Linked DNA regions of Methanococcoides sp. AM1. The protein of the gene in region 1 binds, or shares a complex with, the protein of each later gene. Links are inferred from orthologs where the notes say so. Each region holds a gene or a part of one and is shown in the gene's direction. Other genes may lie near its edges. The genes, in order: E7X57_RS00940 and E7X57_RS04775.

Region 1 (9,241 bases):
CATGCCATCCTCTTCAACATCAAGCGGACTTAGCTGTGCTTCAGGGTATTCATATATCTCACCACTGCGAACCCTGCGCCCCCTGAAGGTCACGGGATTCATCGGGAGAATGATCTTTCGGTCACTGTCAAGAAGAACGATATTGCCTCTTGAGAACAATTCACATACAAGTATTGTCTCAATACCACCACGGATCACACCGATCTCAATGATCCTGTCAAAGTCATACTGATCAACAGAAGTTATTCTGCCACCCGTTATATGCTTCCTCAACAGCATAGGGAATGCATGGGGTAACTTTGGGCTTGGACGCAAATACTTGCTCATGTGTGCTCTCTTGCCGGCCTGTATCACCAGATTGTCACGTCCTTTTCCGAATATGAAAAGATTTATCCTGATCTCACCCGGAACTGGCTGGTACACCTTAGCGATCTTTGCATCGATCAGAGAGCCTTCAACATCGACGTTACCAAGTTCGGATACAAGAGCAGCAACATCTGCACTCGTCATCTCCTGCTTCATAGATGCTTATAGAGTTCGACCTGACTTAAGGTTTATCCATATTGGAAGTAACTGACAACAACAAATCGAAGTAATAAAGAAATAGGATTAACACATCAATTAGTTAGAGTCTTAAGCAGACAATATCAGCAGGAAACAAGAAATGAACTTTAAGACAAAGTATTTCCTCAAATCGAAATTCCAGGAGTATTACAAGACAGCGGAGATACATATCCCTTCCAGGCTGGAAGCTCGCGAATGGGGATTCATCTCTTTTGACGAGATGCCGGAAACCGTGATGAGAAGACACAAATCATTTGGATCACGCGGAGAGGTTGAGGAATATCTCGCAGGCATGGCACCTGCACACGCATACCATTCTGTTGCATACTATACTTATCCCAGTGCACCCACTATGAAAGAGAAACAATGGCAGGAAGCCGACCTCATCTTTGACCTTGATGCGGATCACATACCCGGTGCACCCAACTCATATTCAGAAATGCTTGATCATGTCAAAAAGGAGACATTAAAGCTATATGACCTGCTGATAAATGATTTCGGTTTTAATGAAGATGATATAAGGGCGGTATTTTCGGGTGGCAGAGGATACCATTTCCACATAAGTGACCCGCGTGTTCGCTCCCTTGGAAGCGCAGAAAGAAGGGAGATCGTGGATTATATCAGTGGAAGGGGGCTAAATGTTGAGAAGATCTTCTACAAGAAAGCGGTCAGTGGTGATGCAGGTAGTGAGAATGCCAGAATGAACATGCTTTCCCCCGAGACTGAAGGAGGCTGGGGAGGAAGGATCAACAGATACCTTGTATCCTACCTCACCGATCTTGCAAGTAAGGAAGATGCAGAAGAGCTCTTCATCGGTTTCAAGGGCATCGGCAAAAAGACCGCACAAAAGATGATAGATATATTAAGGGATGAAACGCAGGTCGAGTTGCTACGCAAAGGAAACATGGAGGCTCTTTCAAAGGTCAATAAGGATATTATACAGACCCTCGCGTTGCAGGCAGTGAATGACATGTCAGCAAGCGTGGATGAACCTGTGACCGGGGACATAAAGAGACTTATACGCCTGGGAGGTTCACTTCATGGAAAATCAGGAATGCGTGTTACGACACTGTCCATTTCAGAACTTGAGAAGTTTGAACCATTGACCGATGCTGTCGTGTTCTCAGACAAGCCGGTAAAATTAAAAGTGATAAGACCTTTTGCAGTACAAATGAAAGGTAATGACCTCTACGTAGAGGAAGGTACACAGGAATTACCTGAATACGCAGCCGTGTATCTTATGTGCAGAGGTGCAGCAGAATATGGATCGTAATGAGCTCAAAAGCATACTCCGGGAAGAGAACAGTTCGGCTTTAAGGTCGTTGCCGAATGGGTTCTACCGTCTTGTGGATGATTATATCCATGAGCTTGAAGAAGAGATCCGAAAGATCAACAATCCACGCTCTGCTGAATCGAAGATACTCGAGGATGAGCTCCAGAGTGCCATCAATGATGTGGAAACCATATTCATTCGACGAGTACGAAAGGTCACTTCAAGAGCAACATCCAATGCATTCTCAAGCAGCTCACCAAGACAGGACCTTGACAAACTTCTGCCTGCAGAACAGGCGGTATATGAAGCAACGCTTTCGGCAATACAGGTAGCAAGGAACGGTTTGCTCGAACCGATACTTGATCCGTCCTCATCAATAACCCCTGCAAAGGCTCAGGAAGATACAGAACCGGAAGTATCCTCACAAAAAGTCACAGGTGAACCAACTGCCACAGGATCGGTACAAGGAGCATCAGCATCGGCAATTGATACCAATGATGGGGTTAGGGACAAGGTAGAAATAGCCAAAAGGAATATAAATGAAGAATACTTTGTTGTCCGAATATTGAAAGACCTACCGACATTCAATGCCGTAGATAAGCGAAATTATACTACCCATGCAGAAGATGTCGTTGTTTTACCCGCAATGAACGCAAATGTTCTGGTAAAACGAGGTGCTGCTCATCTTATCACAAAATAAAACATTCAACTTGATAAAAGGTGTAAATAATGAAAATTCCAAAGAGGTTCAGAACATATTGCCCATCCTGCAAAAAACATACTGAACACATTGCAGAGAGAGTAAAGAAAGGCAAGGCATCAGCTATGACACATATTGCCAGACAGAAGAAGAGGCAATCAGGCATCGGAAACAGTGGTAAATTCTCAAAGGTTCCTGGAGGAGACAAACCAACCAAGAGAGTACAGCTCAAATACCGCTGCGCCGAGTGCAACAAGTCACACCAGAGGCCATGCTTCAGAGCAAAGAAATTCGAGTTTAAGGAATGATAATAATGACACAACCAAAAAGCAGATTCTTACGCGTAAAATGCAACGACTGCTCCAACGAGCAGGTTATCTTCGGTAGTGCAAGCCGCAAGGTCACATGCCTCGTATGCGGAAGAACACTCGCAGAATCCACCGGCGGAAAGTCAACAATTACAACACATATCCTGGAAGTCCTTGAGTAAAGTGGTGTAGAATGGATAATAATAGCTGGCCTGAAAGCGGCGACTTTGTAGTTTGTACTGTAAAGAACGTAGTCGACTTTGGGGCCTATACCACCCTTGAGGAATACGGGGGTAAGGAAGGATTTATCCATATCTCCGAGATCAAGGCCGGATGGGTCAAGTATGTCCGTGATTACGTAAGGGAAGGTCAGAAGATCGTCTGCAAAGTGCTGGACGTAGACCCGAACCGACGTCACATTGACCTCTCCTTAAAGGATGTCAACGAACACCAGAAACGTGCGAAGATCCAGGACTGGAAGAACGAACAGAAAGCTGAAAAATGGCTCCAGTTCGTAGCTGAGGACACCAAGACAAGCACAGAAAAGATGGACGAGATAAAGTCCATTTTCATGGAAGAGTTCGGAAGCTGCTACACTGGCTTTGAAGAAGCTGCCATCAACGGAAAGGAAGCATTCGAAGGCATGGCCATCACCAAGAAACTGGCCGCAAAAATAGCAGACATCGCTCAGGAAAATATTAAACTTCCATTCGTAGACATCGCAGGATACGTGGACCTTACCTCCAATAGCCCTGACGGGATCGATATTATCAAGAAATCCCTCAAAGCAGCTACCAAGATCAAGAAAGATGATGATGTCAGGATAGACGTCACATACACAGGCGCACCGAGATACCGGATAAAGATAATCGCACCTGACTACAAGACCGCAGAAGCTGTTTTGAAGAAAGCTGCTGAGAAAGCCATTGACTATATCGAAAAGAAGGAAGGAAAAGGAATTTTCCACCGACATATCGAATCAACAAAGGCGTGATGTTCCATTGGGAAACAAGATCCGAAAATGTGTTCAATGCAATGTTTACACATTGAAAGAGAACTGTCCGGAGTGTGGAGAACCATCCAGGAATCCACTTCCGGCACGATTTTCCCCGCTTGATCCCTATGGCAAATACCGCCGAATCTCTAAAAGGAGGGAGACGGAACATGCGTGAAACAACTGTGATCCGCCTTAAGGACGATATCCAGCTAAACGACCCCATACTACTTGTTGGCCTTCCGGGAGTCGGGCATGTTGGAAAGCTTGTTGTCGATCACCTGATCGAAAAGCTTGAAGCAGAAAAAGTATTTGAGATATATTCCCCTCATTTTCCACCACAGGTAATGGTAAGCGAGGAAAGTACCGTCAAACTTGTCAATAACGAAGTTTACATCTGCAAGACTGACGAAAGAGACCTCGTACTTCTGGGTGGAGACCATCAGAGTACAACTACAGATGGTCATTATGAACTTGGAGGCATCTATATCGAACTTGCTGCCGAACTGGGAGTATCAAAGATATTCACTCTTGGAGGATACCCAACCGGCAAGCTGGAGCACACCGACGAAGTAATGGGTGCTGCCAACGATGCAGAGCTTATCGAGGAACTGAAGGAATTTGGTGTTACTTTCAAGCCTAACGAACCCGGAGGAGGTATCGTAGGTGCATCAGGTCTTTTGCTCGGACTTAGTAAGTTCAAGGACATTAAAGCTGCATGTTTGATGGGATTGACCTCAGGATACCTGGTTGACCCGAAAAGTGCACAATCACTCTTGGCTATCTTAAGCAAGCTCCTGAACATCGAGGTCGAAGTAGATGAACTCGAAGAGCGTGCAAAGGACATGGAGAAGATCGTTGCTAACCTCATGGAAGCAAAGCAGCAGCAACAGGGCGTATTGAGAGATACGGCCGTTGAAGAAGACCTGAGATACATCGGTTAAGGTGGGAACATGCAGATCAATGCTGATCTCCACCTCCATTCTAAATATTCCATGGCGTGCTCCAATAAGATGGAGCTGCCGACAATTGCTGTAGAGGCGAAGAAAAAAGGCATCGACCTTGTGGCTACAGGCGACTGTATCCACCCGAAATGGCTCGATGAAATTAAAAATGCCGCTACGGATGATGAGACAATTCTCATCAATGAAACTTATTTTATTCCTACCACAGAGATCGAGGATAAGAACCGCGTCCACCATCTCCTGATCCTGCCATCCATCTCAAAGGCCGAAGAGCTGGCAGAGACCATGTCAAGATATGCCGACCTGGCAGTTGATGGCAGACCCACGGTAAAACTCGACGGCAGTGAGATAGCACAGATAGCAAAGGACATCGGTGCACTGATCGGACCCTGCCATGCATTCACCCCCTGGACAGCCCTGTATGCATACCATGACTCACTCAAAAGCTGCTACGGTGATCTGACAGACTATATCTCATTCGTAGAGCTGGGACTAAGTGCTGATACTGATTACGCAGACCGCATCAGCGAACTTCACAGGCTCACCTTCCTGACAAACTCCGATGCACACTCCCCCTGGTCCAACAAGCTCGCACGCGAGTTCACCCGATTTGAAGTTCCATCCATTGATTTCGAAGGACTGGAAAAGGCCATCCTGCGCAAGGAAGGCTACAAGGCCACCCTGAACGTAGGGTTCTTCCCGGAAGAGGGAAAGTACAACGAGTCCGCATGCATCAAGTGCTTCACCCACTACACCCTCGAGGAATGCATACAGCAGAACTGGCGGTGCCCTCAATGCAGGGGACTGGTCAAGAAAGGCGTGCAGGACAGGGTGAACGAGCTTGCGGACCTGCCAACCCCGGTACACCCCGACCATCGCCCGGATTACCTCCATCTCGCACCTCTTGCAGAGATCATCATGATGGCACTGGGACATGCCAGCATTACCACCAAAGGCGTAAGAACAGCATGGGACCTACTAGTAGAAAAGTTCGGCAACGAAGTTGCAGTGCTACTGGATGCAAATCCAGACCAGCTTGACATCGTAGATCAACGAATCGTCGATGCCATACTGGCATTCCGAAATGGCGAGGTCATCATCCACCCCGGAGGCGGTGGCCAGTACGGACGGATAGGACTCCCGGACTCAGAGAGCAAGCTAAAGGAAGCTCCAAAGAACAGCAAAAGCCAGAGTTCCCTTTTCGACTTCTAATACACTTTTTCGACACCTATATAACCCATAAACGCCTTCAAAAACAACAATGCCGGGGTGGCAGAGCGGACTAATCCAACGGTGAATTAACAGCCGCGGAGTCTATACGCGGCAGGCTCGAGACCTGTTTCTCCTAACGGAGTGCTTGGGTTCAAATCCCAACCCCGGCGTGCTACTTTTTGGATTCACGCGAGTTATGCATATATTTTTATCACAGCTTCTATGATGTTGTATTATTAATTGTATCAATCAAACTTGTTCCACGATTATATCAATCTGGGGTTTATTGCACTCATATCGTTGATAGTAAAACTGTTATAAAAAAGCAGAAATAATCCAAACTCACGAGTAATGAACACCACCCTCGGATTCTAAAAAAAGAAAAACAGTTTTTAAGATTATGATCTAGGTTGAATTAACCGATCAAAATAAGGTCACTCAACCTTTGTGTACTCAGTCCTATAACATTGTGGGCATGGTGGCAGTTTAGCGTCATCACTTTCCAATACCACTTCCTTTGAACAGGAAGTACATCTGTATGTGCCTTTTCCTGGTTTCTCTCCAGCATTATATATCATATATCCACTCCTAAGGATGCCGATTTAATAAATACGTTAATGTATTTGTATCAGTCCTTATTAATTAATTTGTAACACGCTTATATATATATGTCTAAGTGTTGTGTAAATTCACAAGTCCTTTCTTACCATGAAAATTCAATCAAGCTTTCCATAATGGTTTTTCCATCTGTCAGCCATTTTGATGAACTCCCCGTAGCCCTCTTTCCGGATGAACTCGATAGATTGCCTGCATTTCCCGCGGGAATAGCCCTTCGCATACCATTCCTGAACAATATCACATGATTCCCATTCCGGACAATCGGCACAAGTTTCGTACTTCTTATCCCTGAAACAGCACAGCTTCATCTTGCACTTTGCCCTGTTGATGTCGCGTTCCCCATCCTCATAGCCCAGCTTGCATCCGCGACAGTTCTTGTTCTTGAACTCACGACAGGTCTTGCAATAAGCCCCACAGCAACCGATCTCAATTGTAGACATTGGTATCCCTGTAATAATCTTTGATCATATGCTGCAAATAGCTTTTGGAAGAGAAAGTTGCTGTGATGCAGACATCACTTAAGAAATGTATGATTGTCAAATGAAAACTCGAATGTTCCTTGAAGAAAAAAGAAGAAGAAGAAGCAATCTGAAAAAAATGAGGTCCTAGCTTGAACCTCACTCGATCACATTGTCAACAGTGAACTCGAAGGTATCCGTCACACCATTCACATCCACCGTATAAACACCTGCTTCAAGACCATACACATCCAGAGGGATGTTCACTTCAAATGGTACAAGTGCCTGGGTACACATGGCATCTGCCGGCCTTTTGGTCTTCAGGGCTACATTGAAGGTGTTACCATCCATTGTGACATCGATGTTCTCCCCATCGATAATAGTGCATCCATCAGGAAGGTATCCTGTAGCAACAACGCTGACCTGCAGTGGGAACGATTCCATCATCAATATCTCGATCTCATCGACCACAGCATCACCAACTATGTATTCAGTGTCATCTTCATCCACGATCGTATCATCTCCATCAGCATCATCCTCGCCGTCATGTTCACCTGAAGCGAGTACAGTTACGGTCATGCTGAAGGTATCTTCCTCACCGGTTGTGTTTTCCCAGGGTCTCTTGTAGATCGCAGAGATCTCGTAGGTTCCTTCGGTTTCTGCCTGAAGCTTCCATTCATGGATGCCACCTGCTCCCACCAGATCTTCATCCTCCGGAGCAATTACAAAATCGTCTTCCACCAGTGTCAGGCCTTCAGGGACCGTGAGCTCCCAGGAATAACCTGTTGTCGGGTTCTCTTTAAGCTTCAGCACAATGAGATCATTTTGTTCCATTGTAACCTCACTTGCATTTGCATCCTCATTGAACACAGTTCCTGATTCAACGATCTCCACATCATCGGTAAGATCCGTTTCCCCATTTTCGGTGCAGCCCATGGAAAAGGCAGTTACGGTCACCACTACGATCGTTATCAGAACCAGAATGCCCATACCTGTATATTTTGACATGATAATTTATCTCCCGTATCTATACAAATGAATGACTCGTAGCTATATAGCCATTACTTAAGCTACGAATCGATCTGAAGTCATCCAATAACGATTATACAACACCGGATACACAAACCCTCATTTGTGCAGACGCTTCTGGACAGCTTCACTGGTAAGCTCTTTTAGTGCATCAGTCCCTATCCATCTGGCACTGGCAAGATTCGAGCCTGTAAGCCTTTGTGATACTTCGATGGCTTTTTTGTTCAACTCGAGGTTGCGTTTGCCGATCTGCCTCAAAGCCCAGTTGACAGCTTTTTTCACAAAATTGCGTGCATCGATGGATTCCTTTTCGATCAGCGGGAAAAAGTCCTCGAAAACCGGACCCTCCGCCTTCTTGTCAGCCACAGCCATCCTTGCCATGAGGACAAAGCCCGAGCGTTTTACAAACTCCTCTTTACGGGAGCTCCACTCGATAGCTTTCCTGTAAGAATGAGGGGTTTTCTGGAAGAGGTTCATACAGCACTGGTCGCATATTTCCCAGTAATCAAAGTCCCTGACCCACGCTTCCATCTGTTTTTCACTGACCTGCTTTGGATCATCCACCATGGAAGCAAGTATCATCGTCTCCCTATAGCCCTTATCCCACAACATGAGAGCCAATTCATGATCCTTACCGGTCTCTTTTGCAACCTTTCTCAGCTCCGGAATCGACACGCCGTAGCACTTCTCAGGAGTTATCCAGAAATGTGACATGCCTTCTATCATCTCAGGATCACTCAGTTCTTCCAGTTTAGTTATGATCTCATCAAAGATTTCTTCTGTTGTACCCACAAGAACAGTCCCCATGTTTTTAATTTGTTATATATTACATTGCATGTATGCTTTTTAAATATTAGTAAAGGATACTTTTTTATTAAGTAAGAAGGGGAAAACAAAATGGAAGGCGGAATAAGTAAACTGGTAATCTTTGTTCTGATAATACTGTTCACGACAACAGCTCTTGCATCAGCAAACACCGGGAATGATGCTGATACAATGATCGAGATCGAAGAGATATACAGCAGCATTGATTCCTGCGATATCGCACTTTCATCTTCTTCAACATTAGAAGACCTCATCCTTGAAGTACAGCTTGTACGTGAAGACAGGATCATCGACA
Region 2 (9,230 bases), on another replicon or contig:
GGGGTTGAAGTCCTTGCGGATATTGTGAGGGAGGATATGCTGTGGATGTCCCCGCCTCCCGGAATGACAGCTACGATAACCGGAAGCAACGTTGTGTTCATAGAAGTTATTGGAGCCCTCACGTCAGGGCGTATCTTTATGACATACCTGGGACTGGGCTTGGTATTCGGTGGACTTCTTCTGATCTACCGCGATCTTCTCAAGGCACTTGTGCCGGTAGTGACAATGTTCATGGTCATTGGCTGGTCCGGAGGACTGATGTACTTGCTGGGTATGGAATATAATCCAATGACAGCTACACTGGGTGCACTTATCCTTGGTGTGGGTTCCGAGTATGCTGTACTTATGATGGAGAGATATTTTGAGGAAAAGGCGAAAGGTGCCAGTCCTGAAGAAGCAATGACCGAAGCAGGAGTAAAGATCGGAAAAGCGATAGTCACTTCCGGACTTACGACACTGTTCGGTTTCTGTGCACTGGTAGCTTCCGATTTCAATATGATCAGCGGCTTTGGTATGATCACTGTAATAGATGTAGGGCTTGCCCTATTCGCAACATTTGTGATCTTCCCTCCTGTGATGGTATTGCTCGATAATTTCCGTGAAAAGAGGAAGGCAAAAAAGATAATACTTGATAGATCATTCGAAGATGATGTATCAACGACAAAAATAACAAAATATAGCGCTGACCCGGAGGCTGATGCCTTTTGATGAACTGTAAAAACACACAAAAAAACAGATATGTGAATTCAGCAGTTGTGATGGCTGTTCTGCTGACTGCAGCTCTATTTGCGGTCACGGTCGTATCCCCTGCTGCCGGAGCAAAAGAGTTCATACAGCCCAACTCTGAATTCTCTACCAATTATTATGATGCCTACGGTGAACCGGACCTCTATGCTTCCGTTCTCGGAGACACCGAGTTTGAGAGAGGCGAGACTGCACAGGTCCGCATTGTTCTCTCGAACAGAGGTGTACTGTACGGTTTCAAGGCTAAGACTGATGTGGATACAAATAATGGAGAACATGCACTGTCTTTAAAGGAGATCGAATATGAGTCATTGAGGACTACTGCTTTTGGGGTTAAGGCTGAGATGGTCTCGACCACAGACTATATCGAGGTCGACCCCACCACAAGTGTCCGGACACTTGATAGTCTATACCCCGGAGTGTTGCCGGATGATCCGATGTCGTTTACTATAACTATCTCTGACAATGCTCCTGCAGGAAATTACATGCTTTTGATGCCTGTCAGTTATGAGTTCCAGAGTCAGGTCGAGATGACTGATGGTAGTACTGTAAGGCTTGGGTTGCCTGAGCTTGACCATACCACATTCTACAAGACAAGGAACACTACCCTTCAGATTCCTCTAGTGATCGAACCAGCTGCAAAGTTCGTAGTATCCGAAGTGGATGGTGAGCTTACATCCGGACAGTCAGGTACCATTAATGTTACTTACACAAATGTGGGTGAGGTCGAAGCAGCTGATGCTTTTGCTCGGATTATTGTGATGAAACCGTTGAGTTCTGACAGGTCAGTTGTAAACCTGGGCAATATCGGACCGGGAGAAAGTAAGACCGCATCATTTGATCTTGCTGCGGAGATCTCTGCAGTTGAGAAGAATTACGGAATTGATAGTGAGATCAAGTATTGTGATGAGGACGGTGAAATACAGTTCTCGGACAACATTATTGTCGAGGTCCCTCTTAAGTCAAGAAAGGCAAGTATCAGCATAACGACGCTGGCACTTGCAGGAATACTTCTGATAGGAGCTTACATGGGATACAATACGATACGGAAGATGAACGGCAAAAAGTAATACATTGAAAATTATCAAATTAAAACTATGAAGAGGATTAATTATGTTTAAAATGACAGATTCCAGATACGCTTTGCCAATTATGGCCTCACTTGCTGTATTGTTGCTTTTTGCAGCACCGGTACACGCAGAGTCTACACTTCCATCGAATGGTGAGTTTACGGCAGCTAATGCGGAACTACCTGATTTCTTTAATTTTGGTGAGAACTATTATACCGTATTTGGTGGTCCCGATGTGACTGCGACCCTCATTGGTGATAATGAGTTCGAACGTGGTGATACCGTTACACTGAACCTCGATCTGATGAACAAGGGTCTGATCACAGGTTTCAGGTCGGAGGAAGATGATTTCTACCTTACTCAGCTGGAGCAGAAGTTGCAGAGAACCGAAATGTCCTATGAATCACAGCGAACGACAGCTATCGGTATCGTTGCTATCCTGACCCCTCTTGACCCTGCTATCAAAGTAAAGTCCGGTCCCCAGGAAGCAGGTACTCTTGTATCTGGGCAGAAGACCGAATCTCCTGTCAGGTTCAATGTAGAGATCTCAAAGAATGCGGAGTCGGGTAGCTACCCTATGCGCCTTGATCTCTACTATGGATATCAGAAGAATGTCCAGATAAATGGCGACAATGAGACCGATCTTGGAATTACTAATATGGAGGTCGGACTCTGGTATGATGTAGGTGGGCAGAACACTACCTTTGATATATTTGTGAAGGATGAGGCAAGGTTCGAGGTAACGAATGTATCCGGTGACCTATATCCTGACACCGAAGGTCTGCTATATGTTACCTTTGAGAATGTGGGTGATCTTCCTGCAAAGGATGCGATTGTGAGGATAAGTGCTGCTGATCCGTTCAGTACTACCGATGACCAGGCATTCCTGGGTACACTTGATTCCGGCGAGAGCACTGTTGCAGTGTTCAAACTAAAGGTCGATGATCTTGCAGTACCGAAGGCTTATGCACTGAACAGTGAGATCAAGTATGAGGATACTGACGGGCATGACAGTATCTCGGACACGGTGAAGATCAAGACTGAAATTCTCCCTGCATCTGCAAATGACAGTGGCTCCGGCATGACCGGGATCATTATTGGCGCAGTACTGTTAATAGTGATCGCTGGTGGGGCTTATTTTGTTTATCGCAGCAGGTCTTCAAATAACAGCAACGATGAGTGATCATTTCTCTCATCGTTTTCTTTTTATTGGCAGGATTCGTGTTCTTTATGCTATTCCTGATCTTTTTAGATCCGTACTAACATGGTATGATATTATAATGGTTGAAATCACTTATATATTAGGAATGACATGGTATCACAAACTTCAGAGTAGTTACGTTGAATTCGTATAATTATATTAGATCACACTTTTATTTTAGCCCGATAGGGAGGGAAATCAAAAATTGAGTCAGCCTTGTGTTAATATTGGCATGGTAGGTCATGTCGATCATGGGAAAACGACGCTTGTAAGCGCGTTATCTGGAGTATGGACCGATACTCATAGTGAAGAGTTGAAGCGTGGTATTTCGATCAGGTTAGGGTATGCGGATACTACCTTCAGGAAATGTCCAACTTGCCCCGAACCCCAGTGCTATACTGTAGCCAAGAAATGTGAACACTGTGGTGAAAAGACCGAGGATATGAGGACCGTATCTTTTGTGGATTCCCCTGGTCACGAGACATTGATGGCCACAATGCTTTCAGGTGCTGCTATCATGGATGGTGCTATCCTTGTGATCGCTGCGAACGAGGAATGCCCGCAGCCACAGACAAAAGAGCATCTTATGGCCTTGAATATCATTGGTATCGAGAACATTGTTATCGTCCAGAACAAGATCGACCTTGTTCCAAAGGAGAAGGTCATCGAGCATTATCATCAGATCAAGGAGTTCGTAAAGGGAACAGTCGCTGAGAATGCACCTGTTGTTCCTATCTCTGCACAGCAGAACATCAATATCGATGTGCTGATCGATGCAATGAACGAAATGATCCCAACGCCTGTGCAGAAACTTGACAAGCCTGCACACATGCTTATTGCAAGGTCCTTTGACATCAACAAGCCTGGATCATCTATCGATAAGATCGCAGGTGGGGTCATCGGTGGAACGCTTACAGCTGGTTCTTTGCATCCGGGTGATGAGCTTGAGATCCGTCCGGGACGCAAGGTGGAAAGCGAGAATGCTATTCACTGGGAGCCTATATTTACTACTATCAATATGATCGCTGCAGGAAGCGACAAGGTAGAAGAGGCAACTCCGGGAGGACTGCTTGCATTAGGTACAGGACTTGACCCAAGTATCACAAAGAGTGATTCACTCACAGGTCAGGTTGCAGGTGCACCTGATACATTACCTCCTACCCATGATTCATTCACTCTGGACCTTAAGCTTCTTGAACGTGTGGTTGGTATTTCAGATGATGAACCGATCGAGATCGGTAAGATCAAGACCAGTGAACCACTGATGCTCAATGTTGGAACTGCTACTACTGTTGGTATTGTAACAAGTGCCAGGGAAAATGTTGCTGAGACCAAGCTCAAGAGGCCGGTCTGTGCTGAAGTTGGCTCTATGGTTGCTATCAGCAGGCGTGTTGGTTCCCGTTGGAGGCTAATAGGCGTGGGAGTCATTAAGGCTTGAAGGTTATAATAGATACGAACGGTTTAATGATACCAGTTCAGTTCAAGGTCGATATCTTCACAGAACTAAAACGTCTGGGCTATGATGAGCTCATTGTTCCCCAGGCGGTCATAAATGAGATAAAGATCCTGGTCAAAAGGTATAAGGGTGAGAACAGAACAGCGGCAAAGGTTGCACTATCATTATCAGACAGATGTACCATTGTTGAACGTACAGGAAGTGCTGATGATGTCATCCTTCAGCTGGCTCTTGATACAGGGGCGGCGGTTTTGACCAATGATGTCGGTTTGGTCAAACGTCTGAAGGAAGTGGATGTGACCGTTGTGCGTTTGCGCCAGAAGAGTCGTTTGGATATAACATGATCATCATTTCATATTACAATTATAGTGGCAGTTTAGATTAATGCAGGGCATATTGGAGATCGAGATATGTATAAAAGGATGAAACTTGCGGACACGGTCCGTGTGGCTCCCCGCCTTTTGGGTGAGGATGTTGGGGTCAGTGTGAAGGATGCACTAAAGGAGAAACTTGAGGGCAGGGTCGATAAGACGCTTGGTGCAATTGTTGCGGTCACGGATATTGAAGAAGTTGGAGAAGGTCATATCCTTGTTGGTGACGGAGCGGTCTATTACGACGTTGTTTTCGATGCTATTGTGTTCATCCCACAGCTTCAGGAAGTCATTGAAGGACTTGTAGTCGAGACAGTTGAATTCGGTGCTTTTGTTAGCATAGGTGCCATGGATGGTCTTTTACACGTAAGCCAGGTCACTGACGACTTCATGTCATATGATGGTAAGAACGGCAGGCTACTTAGCAAGAACGGAGATCGTACCCTTTCAGAAGGTGACAAGGTACGTGCTCGTATAGTTGCTGTAAGCACTAACGAAAGAGAGCCAAGGGACAGTAAGATCGGATTGACCATGCGCCAGCATGCTCTTGGAAGGCTGGAATGGCTGGAAGATGCACGCAAGCCAAAATCCGATGAATCTAATGAGTAAACCGGAGTGTATCTATAATGGTAGATCAGGTATGTCGTGAATGTCACAGGTTGGTAACAGGTCAGACCTGTCCTGTCTGTGGTTCAAGCAATTTGAGCGCTGACTGGAGCGGACTTGTTATTATCGTGGATCCTCAGCGATCTAAGATCGCAGAGATGATCGGCGTGACAGTTGCCGACAAATATGCTTTGAAGGTGCGGTAATTTTGGGTTTACAGATCCTTTTACCGGAGAGTCTTCGTCATCTTTTTCGGGAACCTTTTGGTATCCTGTATGAAGGTGCTGGCGGTGATGCCGTCAGAAGCTCGGTAAAGGATCTCGGGAATCCCACAAAACTTATATCTGTGGGTGATGTTACTACTTTCCACTTGCTCGAATCAAACATCATTCCAGATGTACTGATCGTGGACGACAGGACGAAAAGAGCACCGGCTTCCTCACAGGTCGTCGATGGTACGAAACATCAGGGATTTACTGAAATTTCAGTTGATAATCCTGCTGGTGTTATCTCCGAAGAATTGATCTCTGTGATAGGCGATGCAGTAGTGTCCGATCAGAATGTCCGGATATTCGTAAAAGGCGAAGAGGATCTTGCCGCTTTACCTGCGATGATGATGGCACCTATAGGTTCGGTTATCATGTATGGGCAACCGGATAAAGGTGTAATGCTTGTAAGGGTCACAGAATCCAAAAAAGCAGAAATAAAAGATCTATTTGATAAAATTCTTGAAAAACAAGATCATAAAGAACAGTTCAATAATGTGCGGAGGAAATTAAATGGATATTAATATCACAGAAGATAAAAACAACGCACTTCTCAACAGAAGGGAAGTGAAGTTCGATGCTACATTTGAGGGTGCAACACCTTCAAGGATCGATGTAAAGAACAGACTGGCTGCAATGCTTAACGTGCCACTTGAGCTCGTCATTCTCCAGAAGTTCGATAACAGCTACGGTATATCTGCAGCTGAAGGATACGCAAAGATCTACGAAGATGCAGATCGCATGAAGGTTGTAGAGAAGGAATATGTCCTTAAGAGGAACGAACTTCCAGAACCTGAAGTTGTCGAAGACGAAGCATCTGAAGAACCAGCTGAAGAAGCAGACAGTGAGTGATCATAATGGCAGTTAAAGACTACTACAAAGTTACCGGCGATTCCATCGAAAGGCTCAGGCAGTTCTGCCCACGCTGTGGCGATGGTGTATATCTTGCAGACCACAAGGACAGACTTACCTGTGGTAAATGCGGATACACTGAATTCAAGAAATAATTATATTCTAATGCATCGCAACGTATGTTGTGATGCTTCCTTTTTAATTTCAATATATATTATCAAAGCATCCATCTTTAATCTGGATGTGTGTATCAACGCACCATTTTTAATAACTGGTCATCTTCAAGTTTCTTCAAGTCCTTTTTCCACTCTATAATTGTGGAGTGCAAGCTCTATGGTGGCATGGAGGCTGTTTTCTTCGAAAGGCTTGATAATATAGCCATAAGGTTTTGTCCTTTTAGCTCGGGCCAGTATCTTTTCATCGGAATATGCTGTAAGGTAGACTACGGGAACATCGAAAAGCTGTCGGATCTGTTCAGCAGCTTCGACACCATCCATATCTCCTTTTAACATTATGTCCATCAAAACAAGATCCGGAAATGTGATCTCTGCTTTACTGATGGCTTCTTTTCCGGAAGATGCGATGCTGGGGACAAGGTATCCCATATTCTTCAGCATCTTCTTGATACCTAAGGCAACAATTTTTTCATCTTCTACGACCAGGATCTTAGTTTGAGTCATTAATTCCCTCTCATATATCATATTTTTCTTCTGTAAATATTATTGTGAACTTTGTACCAGTCTCTTTATCAAGCGTGATCGTTCCATCGATCTGCTCGACCAGATTCGTCACAAGCTGAAGTCCAAGGGATTCGGTATCTCTGAAGTCAATATCTTCAGGTATTCCACATCCGTTATCGCAGACAGTTAGTGTGAAGTCGTCTCCTGAATGCTTTATGTCTACTGATATAATCCCCTTCTCTCCTTTGTCTTTGAAAGCATACTTCAGTGAGTTTGAAACAAGTTCATTGATAATGATCCCTAGTGGCACTGCTGTATCCATGTTCAGGAAAATATCTTCCACTTTCAGATCAATTTTTATATCCCGGTCCCCGACAACGTATGACTGTGACAGGTAATTAATTAAATTCTTTGTATAGTCTGCAAAGTCAATGCTTTCCATATCCTCTGACTGGTATAGTTTTTCATGAACAAGTGCCATTGTTCTGACCCTGTCCTGACTATCCCTGAAAGCTTCCTTTACCTTTTTATCCTTGAATTTATCAGATTCCAGGTATAGTAATGTGGATATTACCTGCAGGTTATTCTTTATGCGATGATGGATCTCTTTCTTGCGAATATCCTCTATCTTTATAAGAGCCTCTTCAGCACGTTTTCTTTCATCAATGTTTACAATGATCCCTTGCAGGTAGTTCACATTTCCATCTTCATCACGGCGTATGAATGTCCTCTCATCTGCCCAGAGGACAGTACCGTATTTGGTCAGGATCCGATATTCGATGTTGAACTTGCTGTATCCCTCATCACATCTTCTTTGCAGTTCGGCTTCGACTCGTGCAAGGTCCTGTGGGTGGACAATATCTCCATACTTTACTTTACCTGATTCAAAATCTTCAAGTGAGTAACCAAACTGTGAAATGTTCTTGGATACGAACTCAATAGGCCATCCTTTTTCTGGCTTCCATTTGAATACGACAACAGGGCTGTTCTCGATGACATGCTCCATCTCTTCCTTCATCTGATTGGAGTGTTCAAGCTCTTCCGCATACTTTATTAATTCCTGCTTGGCCTTTTTCTGTTCGCTAGTGATCTTATATAGGGCCTGCCTTGTTTCTTCAATACCATCAGTAAGTATCTTGAAGTCGCCTTCCCCTTTGATACTGATCTGGTGTGTAAAATCTTCTCTCTGGAAAGCCATTAGTACTGAATTGGATTCATCAATAATGTTATTGAGCTTTTCAGCAAACCTGTCGAGGGTATCTCCCAGATCTTTGAAGTCACCTTTAAGACCGGGGGCGATACGTGTTTCAAGTTCTCCTTTTGCAAGGCCGTTGGCCACACGCATGGTGTCAGCCATTGGTTTGGTGAAGGCGTCAAGGATCTCGTTCAAACCCAGGGGTATGTCCTTGAAATCGATATCTACTTCGGTATCAGCTCGGGCATATATTTTCCCTCCTACTGCTGCATCGGAAACGTCCTTAAAGCTGGCTACGATAGCATTGATGGGTCTTGTGACAAAGCCTGCAATAAGTGCTGCAAGCCCGGTCATGAAAATGATGGATATGGTGGAGATCACAATGAGGTTGTTACGAAGCTCAACAACACCTGCAAGCATCTCCTCCTTTGGAACTACAAGTATAAATGAAAAATCGCCGGTCTTGATCGGTTCATAGAACATTACTACCTCTTTTCCTGTGGTAGGATCGATAGTATCTATATATCCTCCCTCTCCTACTTTGATGTCATCTGCCATGGTGGTTATTTCCGGGACATCAAAATCATAGAGTGTCTTGTAACCGATCCAGTCCTTCTGTTCGGGTTGTGAGACAAGGATGCCTGTATTTCCTGTCATGAATGCATATCCTGTGTCGAATGCCTTCACTTCACTTACCACTTCATCAAGGTAGGTAAGGGAAACATCCACGCCACCGATGCCGATAAATTTCCCTTCCTTTATTATGGGGGTTACATAACTTACTATGAA

Evidence for each region.
Region 2: the proteins of E7X57_RS00940 (region 1) and E7X57_RS04775 are in contact, whole or in part, in a crystal structure (PDB 3CW2), measured with the Saccharolobus solfataricus proteins. The link is inferred for Methanococcoides sp. AM1 from one-to-one orthologs. Residues at the interface, in WP_009989173.1 of Saccharolobus solfataricus: Val185, Arg186, Thr187, Asn188, Glu189, Pro190, Leu191, Gly192, Val193, Glu194, Ile196, Lys197, Ile200, Ser201, Leu204, Ile217, Lys218, Ile219, Tyr220, Thr221, Ile222, Gly223, Ala224, Pro225, Tyr227; in WP_009988771.1 of Saccharolobus solfataricus: Asp222, Lys225, Pro226, Gly227, Thr228, Gln229, Phe230, Asn231, Leu233, Lys234, Gly235, Leu259, Phe273, Thr274, Lys275, Tyr300, Leu301, Asp302, Pro303, Ser304, Leu305, Lys307.

The regions. Positions count from the first base shown.
Region 1 is NZ_CAAGSW010000001.1:190,466-199,706, forward strand. The notes cover bases 1,997-4,938. They hold E7X57_RS00940 (translation initiation factor IF-2 subunit alpha), read left to right. Parts: upstream 1,997-3,038; coding sequence 3,039-3,839; downstream 3,840-4,938. Other genes in these bases: E7X57_RS00925 (hypothetical protein), read left to right, coding at 1,997-2,537; E7X57_RS00930 (50S ribosomal protein L44e), read left to right, coding at 2,567-2,845; E7X57_RS00935 (30S ribosomal protein S27e), read left to right, coding at 2,842-3,027; E7X57_RS00945 (RNA-protein complex protein Nop10), read left to right, coding at 3,847-4,017; E7X57_RS00950 (proteasome assembly chaperone family protein), read left to right, coding at 4,010-4,783. In the rest of the region: ribosome rescue protein RqcH, read right to left, coding at 1-522; DNA primase catalytic subunit PriS, read left to right, coding at 665-1,837; more of E7X57_RS00925, read left to right, coding at 1,827-1,996; more of E7X57_RS00955, read left to right, coding at 4,939-6,016; E7X57_RS12910 (hypothetical protein), read right to left, coding at 6,451-6,594; E7X57_RS00965 (DUF3795 domain-containing protein), read right to left, coding at 6,733-7,074; E7X57_RS00970 (protease inhibitor I42 family protein), read right to left, coding at 7,252-8,100; E7X57_RS00975 (DNA alkylation repair protein), read right to left, coding at 8,221-8,928; E7X57_RS00980 (hypothetical protein), read left to right, coding at 9,019-9,241. UniProt on the Methanocaldococcus jannaschii protein: eIF-2 functions in the early steps of protein synthesis by forming a ternary complex with GTP and initiator tRNA.
Region 2 is NZ_CAAGSW010000002.1:428,189-437,418, forward strand. What follows is about bases 2,406-5,336. They hold E7X57_RS04775 (translation initiation factor IF-2 subunit gamma), read left to right. Parts: upstream 2,406-3,220; coding sequence 3,221-4,453; downstream 4,454-5,336. Other genes in these bases: E7X57_RS04770 (COG1361 S-layer family protein), read left to right, coding at 2,406-2,997; E7X57_RS04780 (DNA-binding protein), read left to right, coding at 4,450-4,815; E7X57_RS04785 (DNA-directed RNA polymerase), read left to right, coding at 4,882-5,336. Also shown: E7X57_RS04760 (RND family transporter), read left to right, coding at 1-708; E7X57_RS04765 (COG1361 S-layer family protein), read left to right, coding at 741-1,814; more of E7X57_RS04770, read left to right, coding at 1,858-2,405; more of E7X57_RS04785, read left to right, coding at 5,337-5,451; transcription elongation factor subunit Spt4, read left to right, coding at 5,469-5,654; E7X57_RS04795 (GTP-dependent dephospho-CoA kinase family protein), read left to right, coding at 5,657-6,238; E7X57_RS04800 (30S ribosomal protein S24e), read left to right, coding at 6,228-6,566; E7X57_RS04805 (30S ribosomal protein S27ae), read left to right, coding at 6,572-6,721; E7X57_RS04810 (response regulator), read right to left, coding at 6,848-7,246; E7X57_RS04815 (histidine kinase dimerization/phosphoacceptor domain -containing protein), read right to left, coding at 7,257-9,230. UniProt on the Methanocaldococcus jannaschii protein: eIF-2 functions in the early steps of protein synthesis by forming a ternary complex with GTP and initiator tRNA.